One region of the Streptomyces chlorus genome, then DNA from elsewhere that is predicted to be linked to it. Evidence: riboswitches for the same ligand, from Rfam matches in the RefSeq annotation. Region 1 holds a riboswitch; the other holds the start of a gene.
What was found. A riboswitch is a leader RNA that binds a small molecule or an ion and turns the genes downstream of it on or off. The one in region 1 is predicted to bind cobalamin.
Positions count from the first base shown of each region.

Region 2: another riboswitch for cobalamin. It lies ahead of ACFPZI_RS13625 (cobalamin biosynthesis protein); the one in region 1 lies ahead of cobN (cobaltochelatase subunit CobN).

Region 1 is NZ_JBHSOA010000003.1:307,885-311,756, forward strand. Features, by position in the region: gene cobN (cobaltochelatase subunit CobN) at 1-1,087, opposite strand, end outside; cobalamin riboswitch at 1,121-1,272, opposite strand; gene cobG (precorrin-3B synthase) at 1,318-2,640, shown strand; gene ACFPZI_RS01805 (precorrin-8X methylmutase) at 2,637-3,308, shown strand; gene ACFPZI_RS01810 (precorrin-2 C(20)-methyltransferase) at 3,305-3,872, shown strand, end outside.
Region 2 is NZ_JBHSOA010000025.1:448,991-452,862, reverse strand. Features, by position in the region: gene ACFPZI_RS13635 (inorganic phosphate transporter) at 131-1,399, shown strand; gene ACFPZI_RS13630 (hypothetical protein) at 1,432-1,653, shown strand; cobalamin riboswitch at 1,897-2,035, shown strand; gene ACFPZI_RS13625 (cobalamin biosynthesis protein) at 2,161-3,162, shown strand; gene ACFPZI_RS13620 (cobyric acid synthase) at 3,183-3,872, shown strand, end outside.

The DNA.
Region 1 (3,872 bases):
CGACCGCGTTGCCGATGCGGGAGTGCTTGGTCGGATAGGCGGACAGGACGAGGGCCAGGCGCTTGTCGGCGGCCGGGATGTGCCGCAGGCGGGCGTGGCGCACGGCGATGCCGGCCACGCGGGCGGCGCGTTCGGGGTGGGCGACGTAGGCCGGGAGGCCGTCGGCGTCGATCTCCTTGAAGGAGAACGGCACGGTGATCAGGCGGCCGTCGAACTCGGGCACGGCGATCTGGCTCGCGGCGTCCAGCGGGGAGACGCCCTCGTCGCTCTCCTCCCAGGCGGTGCGGGAGCCGGTCAGACACAGGGCCTGGAGGATCGGCACGTCCAGGGTGGTGAGCGCGCCCGCGTCCCAGGACTCGTCGTCGCCGCCGGCGGACGCCTCGGCGGGCTTGGTGCCGCCGGCCGCGAGGACGGTCGTGACGATGACGTCCGCCGCGCGCAGCTCCTCGATCAGTTCGGATTCGGGGGCGCGCAGGGAGGCCACGTACAGCGGCAGGGGCCGCCCGCCCGCGTTCTCCACGGCGTCGCACAGGACGTGGACGAAGGCGGTGTTGCCGCTCATGTGATGGGCGCGGTAATAGAGCACGGCGACGGTCGGGCCGTCGGTGTCCTCGCGGGGTGTGCGCTCCAGCGGGCCCCAGGTGGGCGCGGGTGCGGGCGCCTCGAAGCCGTGGCCGGTGAGCAGAACCGTGTCGGACAGGAAGCGGGCGAGCTGCTCGAGGTTGACGGGTCCGCCATGGGCGAGATAGGCGTGCGCCTCGGCGGCGATGCCGACGGGGACCGTGGAGGCGGCCATCAGCTGGGCGTCGGGGGCCTGTTCACCGGTGAGAACGACGACCGGGCGGCCGTCGGCGAGCAGCAGGCCGAGGCCGTCCTCCCAGGCGCGCAGTCCGCCGAGGAGGCGTACGACGACCAGGCCGACGCCGTCGAGGAGCGCGGGCAGGTCGTCGAGCGGGAGGCGGGAGGGGTTGGCGAAGCGGTAGGGCACCGGGCCGTCGGCCGCGCGGGCGCTGAGCAGGTCCGTGTCGGACGTCGACAGGAGCAGGATGCGGGGGTGCGTCGAGCGCTCCCCGGACGAATGCGGCATGCGTCGGCCGGCCTTCCTCGGGATCCGCGCCCCGGGCAGTGGTGGACGGCGGGAGTTCCTGACTCGTCCGGCCTCGTGGTGGCCGGACTCACAGTGGCGGGACCGCGCCGGATTCGCACCGGGCTTCCTCCCTGTCGCCGTCGTGGCGATGGCGGATCCGATGATCCGCCGAGAGACATAGTAAGGGTCGGGGCAAGAGGGCAGGGCTTGGAGGCGGTGTGACGATCGGTATGCTCGCCGCCATGTCCACGGCTCCCCTCCCTCCGTCGTCCCAGGCCACAGTGGTCTCCCGGGACCGTGGTGACGCCTGTCCGGGGTCGTTGCGGCTGCACACGGCCGACGACGGGGCGCTGGCCCGGGTCCGGGTGCCCGGCGGGGTGCTCACCGTGCCGCAGGCCGAGGCGCTCGCGGACGCGGCCGACCGACTGGGCGACGGCGAACTGCATCTGACCTCGCGCGGCAATGTGCAGGTGCGTGGACTGCGCGACGACTGCGGTACCCGGCTCGCCGGGCTGCTGGACGCGGCCGGGCTGCTCCCGTCACACGGGCACGAACGGGCCCGCAACATCGTCGCCTCGCCGCTGTCCGGTCTCGACGGACGGGGTGTCCGGGAGGTGCGGCCGTGGCTGTCGGCCCTGGACGCGTCGCTGTGCGCGAGCGAGGCGGCACGGGCGCTGTCCGGGCGGTTCCTGTTCGCGCTCGACGACGGGCGCGGCGATGTCGCCGGACTCGGCGCCGATGTGACCGTGCGTGCGGTCGGCGACGGCGGCGCCCTGCTCGTCATCGGCTCGGCGGACGAGGCCCTGCGGGTGTCCGGGGAGGAGGCGCCCCGGGCCGCGCTGCTCGCCGCCGAGGCGTTCCTCGACATGCTGCGGGAGACCGGGGCGCGGGTCTGGCGGGTCGACGAACTGAACCTCTCTCCCGGCGAGTTGACGCATGCGGTCCGGTCCCGCCTGACCGCCGCCGGCATCGGCTGCGTTCCGGCGCCGAACGACCGCGCCACGAACGACCGCACCCCGCTGGAGGGTCCGCCGCCGGGGGTGATCGGGGCGGCCCTGTCCGTCCATGTACCCCTGGGCCGTCTCACGTCCCGTCAATGGCGGACCGTGACCCGGGTGGCCGCCGAAGTCCGGTCGGGCGAAATGCGCCTGACACCGTGGCGCGGCATCGTCGTCCCCGCCCACGGGAGGAGCGGGGCGACAGCGGCCGACGCATTGGCCCGTCTCGCCGGCACCGGCCTGGTCACCGACGCCTCCTCCCCCTGGCTGCGCGTCGGTGCCTGCATCGGCCGGCCGGGGTGCGGAAAGTCGCGTTCCGACGTGCGGGCGGACGCGACCGCCGCCCTCGCCGACGCGGGCCGCTCCCCCCTGCCGTTGTACTGGTCCGGCTGCGAGCGGCGCTGCGGCCACCCCCGGGGCGACCGGATCGACGTGGTCGCCGCCCCAGAGGGCGGCTACCGGATCGGCATGGCCGCCCAGGGGCGGCCGGCGCGTACCGCCGCCCTGGACGATCCCTCCCACCTCGCCGCCGCCCTGGCGGCCCTCACCTCATGAGCCGTACGACGACCGAGAGCAGCGAGAAGAGCACCGTGACCCCCTACGACTACGAGAAGGACGGGGCGGCCATCTACCGCCGGTCCTTCGCCACCATCCGCGCGGAGGCGGACCTCGCGGCCCTGCCCGCCGACGTCAGCCAGGTCGCGGTCCGGATGATCCACGCCTGCGGGATGGTCGACCTCGTCCGCGACATAGGTCACACACCCGGTGTGGTGGCCCGCGCACGCGAGGCCCTGCGCGACGGGGCCCCGATCCTCTGCGACGTGCAGATGGTGGCCAGCGGTGTGACCCGCAAGCGGCTGCCCGCCGGCAACGACGTGCTGTGCACCCTCTCCGACCCGGCCGTGCCGGATCTGGCGGCGAAGCTCGGCACCACGCGCAGCGCCGCCGCGCTGGAGCTGTGGCGCGACCGTCTGGAGGGCGCCGTGGTCGCCGTCGGCAACGCGCCCACCGCGCTCTTCCGCCTCCTGGAGATGATCGAGGAGGGGGCGCCGAGGCCGGCCGCCGTCATCGGCGTGCCCGTCGGTTTCATCGGCGCGGCCGAGTCCAAGGACGCCCTGGCCGCCCACCCCTCGGGCCTGGAACACCTGGTCGTCCGAGGCCGTCGCGGAGGCAGCGCCATCGCCGCCGCCGCTCTCAACGCGATCGCGAGCGAGGAAGAATGAGCGGCAAGCTGTACGGGGTCGGGCTCGGTCCCGGCGACCCGTCCCTGATGACCGTAAGGGCCGTCGAGGCCATCGCCGAGGCGGACGTGATCGCTTATCACAGTGCCCGTCACGGCCGGTCCATCGCCCGTTCCATCGCGGCGAAGCACATACGGGCCGACCACGTCGAGGAACCGCTGGTCTACCCCGTCACCACCGAGACCACCGACCACCCCGGCGGCTACCAGGGCGCCATCGACGACTTCTACGCGGAGGCGTCGGCCCGGCTCGCCGCCCACCTGGACGCGGGCCGGACGGTCGCCGTCCTCGCCGAGGGCGACCCGCTCTTCTACGGCTCCTACATGCACATGCACAAGCGGCTCGCGGACCGCTACGACACCGAGGTGATCCCCGGTGTCACGTCGGTCTCCGCCGCCGCGGCCCGCCTGGGCACCCCGCTCGCCGAGGGCGAGGAGGTGCTGACCATCCTGCCGGGCACCCTGCCCGAGGAGGAGCTGACCGCCCGGCTCGCCGCGACGGACGCGGCCGTGGTGATGAAGCTGGGGCGCACCTTCCCCAAGGTGC
Region 2 (3,872 bases), on a different contig from region 1:
GCCGCCCTCGGCTCACTGTGGAGCAGTCGGCTTCATCACAGTCACCCTGTCGCCCATTCCAGTTCATCTTCCGTTCATCCAGGTTACCTACGTTCAACGCGCCAATGACTTCGAACGATTGCCTGGGTAAATGGAAAGCTTCTCGCTGATCCTCGCGATTGTGGTGGTAACCGCACTCGCGTTTGATTTCACGAACGGTTTCCACGACACCGCGAACGCGATGGCGACGACCATTTCGACCGGTGCCCTCAAGCCCAAGGTCGCGGTGGCGATGTCCGCCGTGCTCAACCTGGTGGGCGCCTTCCTCTCCGTGGAGGTCGCCAACACGATCTCCAAGGGCCTCGTCGACGAGGCCGGCATCCGTCCCGAGGTCATCTTCGCCGCACTGGTCGGCGCGATCCTCTGGAACCTCCTGACCTGGCTGGTCGGTCTGCCGTCCAGCTCCTCGCACGCCCTGATGGGCGGCCTGATCGGCGCCACCGTCGCCTCGGCGGGCTTCGGCGCGGTGCACGGCGACGTCCTGGTCACCAAGGTGCTGATCCCCGCGATCGTCGCGCCGCTGGTCGCCGGCCTGGCCGCGATGTTCGCGACCCGGCTGACCTACCGCATGGGCCGCAAGTCGGCCGACAGCAAGGCCTCCGAGAAGGGGTACCGGGCCGGACAGATCGCCTCCGCCGGTCTGGTCTCCCTGGCCCACGGCACCAACGACGCCCAGAAGACGATGGGCATCATCACCCTGGCTCTGGTCGCCGGCGGCACCCTCGCCCCGGACTCCGACCCGCCGATGTGGGTCATCCTCTCCGCGGGCATCGCCATCGCGCTCGGCACCTACCTCGGCGGCTGGCGCATCATCCGCACCATGGGCAAGGGCCTGACCGACCTCCAGCCGCAGCAGGGCTTCGCCGCCCAGACCAGCGCCGCGACGGTCATCCTGGCCTCCTCCCACCTCGGTTTCTCCCTGTCCACCACGCACTCCGTCTCCGGTTCCGTGATGGGTGCGGGCCTGGGCCGCAAGGGCGGCGTGGTCCGCTGGTCGACGGCCACCCGGATGTTCGTCGCCTGGGGCCTGACGCTGCCGGCGGCGGCCCTGGTCGCGGCGATCGCCGAGTGGGTCTGCGGCTTCGGCAGCTGGGGCACCGCCCTCGTCGCCGTCTTCCTGATCGCCTCCAGTGCGGCGATCTGGAAGATCTCCCGGCGCGAGGTCGTCGACCACACCAATGTCAACGTCACTGACGCCACTGACGCCACTGACGCCACTGACGAGGAGCAGAGCGGCGTCGTGACCGCGGCCATGGCCGCGGTGGCGCCCCCGCCGGCGAGCCCCGCGGCCGAGGAGCTCTCGGCCACCATCCCGGCCCCCACCGACCCGATGGCCCCTCCGGCCAGGACCACGGTCTGACCCCGCAGGAAGACACGTAGGAGAAGAGCACCATGAAGATCGACTGGGCGGCCCTCGGTTCCGTCTTCGGCGTCAGCCTCGTGGTCACCGTGGCCCTGGTGGCTCTGTTCACCCTGGGCATTACCGGACTGTCCCGCCGTGAACGGGCCGCCGCCCAGGGCGAGTCCGCGGTCCTGGCGGTCACCGGCGCCTACGCCTGCTTCGCGGCCTGCGCGGCGGCGGTGACGTACGGGATCTATCTGATCATGGCCTGATGACTTCCTGACGGCTGCCTGATTCCGGGGCCGGGGCCCGGGCCGGCGTCCCGGTCGGGTTCATGCCGTCCGGCGGGCGGTGCGGGGCACGTTGCCTCCGTACCGCCCGTTTCGCGCTTCCCGGACCATCCGTCGACCGGACCCGGACCGCCTGCCGGCCGTTTCCGCTCCGCCCGTCACGCCGCGGAACCCCTCTGTGGGCCTCAGCACACTTCAGCCTCGCAGGTCAAAGGCAAGTTGACGGTTCTTCCGGACCGTGGTGAACTGCCGGAGCCATTACGGCGGCAGGAGAGGAAGCCGGTGTGAATCCGGCGCGGTCCCGCCACTGTCACCGGGGTGAACGACCCCGGGAGCCAGGAACTCCCACCGCCGGTCTCGTCGAACCAGGGCGTGGACACCCTGAGTGAGGACATACCGCCATGCCCGGCTGCCTGTTGAGGTCGACCAGCGATGCTCCGCCCCGGCTCGGGGCGGCCACTCCCACCGGATCCCTCACCGGCTGAACCCATGGGTGCCGATCGCGAGTTCGCGTACGGCGCCGCCGCCGGCCTTCTCGGCGACCTGTTTCTCGGCGATCCCCGCCGAGGGCATCCGGTCGCCGCTTTCGGGCGGGCCGCGGCTGCCGTGGAACGGGTTCTGTGGCAGGACGACCGGGGTCGGGGCGCGCTGCACACCGCCGTCTGCGTCGGCGGGGCCGTCGCTCTGGGGAGCCTGGCCGCCCGCCTCGTACGGTCCTCCCCCGCCGCCTCCGTCGCCCTGACCGGCGCGGCCACCTGGGCCGTCGTCGGAGGGACGTCGCTGGCCCGGGAGGCCCGCGCCATCGGGCGTGCCCTGCAGTCCGGGGACGTCGAGGCGGCGCGGGCGCGGCTGCCGCACCTGTGCGGGCGGGACCCGCAGGCGCTGGACGCCGAGGGGATCGCCCGCGCGGTCGTGGAGTCCGTCGCCGAGAACACCTCCGACGCCGTGGTGGGCGCCCTGGTGTGGGGGGCCGTCGCCGGTGTGCCGGGGCTGCTCGGGTTCCGGGCCGTCAACACCCTGGACGCCATGGTCGGCCACAAGTCCCCCCGCCATCTGCGGTACGGCTGGGCCTCCGCGCGCCTCGACGACGTCGCCGGGTGGCCCGGGGCGCGGCTGACCGCCGTACTCGCCGCGGTCGCGGGGCCGGATCCGCGGGGTGCCGTCCTGGCCTGGCGCGCGGATGCCGCGAAGCATCCGAGTCCCAACGCCGGGCCCGTGGAGGCGTCCTTCGCGGGCGCGCTCGGCGTGCGGCTCGGCGGGACGCTGTCCTACGCCGGGCGGGTCGAGCACCGCCCCGTCCTCAACAGCGGCGGCCGTGCCGTGACCGTGGCGGACATCGACCGCTCGGTACGGCTCTCGCGGCGCGTCGGCTGGCTGGCACTCGGCGTCGGCGCCGCCGCGCGCATCGGCGTACGAGCCGTTGTGCGGGCCGGCGTACGGGCCGGTGTGCGAGGCGTCCCGAAGGCGCGCGGAAAGGGGCGTACGGCATGACAGGCGGTATGACGGGCGGTATGACGGGCGGCGGCCTGCTGGTCGCCGGTACGACGTCGGACGCCGGCAAGAGTGTGGTGACCGCCGGGATCTGCCGGTGGCTGGTGCGGCAGGGCGTCAAGGTCGCGCCGTTCAAGGCGCAGAACATGTCGCTGAACTCGTTCGTGACGCGGGAGGGCGCCGAGATCGGGCGGGCGCAGGCCATGCAGGCCCAGGCCTGCCGGGTCGAGCCGACCGCGCTGATGAACCCGGTGCTGCTCAAGCCGGGCGGAGAGCGGAGCAGCCAGGTCGTGCTGCTGGGCGAGCCGGTCGGTGAGCTGAGCGCGCGCGGCTACCACGGTGGGCGGCAACAGCAGCTCCTGGGCACGGTGTTGGACTCGCTCGCACAGTTGCGGGCCACGTACGACGTGGTGATCTGCGAAGGGGCCGGCAGCCCGGCCGAGATCAATCTGCGGCGCACCGACATCGTCAACATGGGGATCGCCAGGAACGCCTCGCTCCCCGTCCTCGTCGTCGGCGACATCGACCGCGGCGGGGTCTTCGCCTCCTTCTTCGGCACCGTCGCGCTGCTGTCACGCGAGGACCAGGAGTTGGTCGCCGGCTTCCTGGTGAACAAGTTCCGGGGCGATGTGTCGCTGCTGGAGCCGGGCCTGGACATGCTGCACGGTCTGACCGGGCGGCACACCTACGGCGTGCTGCCCTTCCGGCAC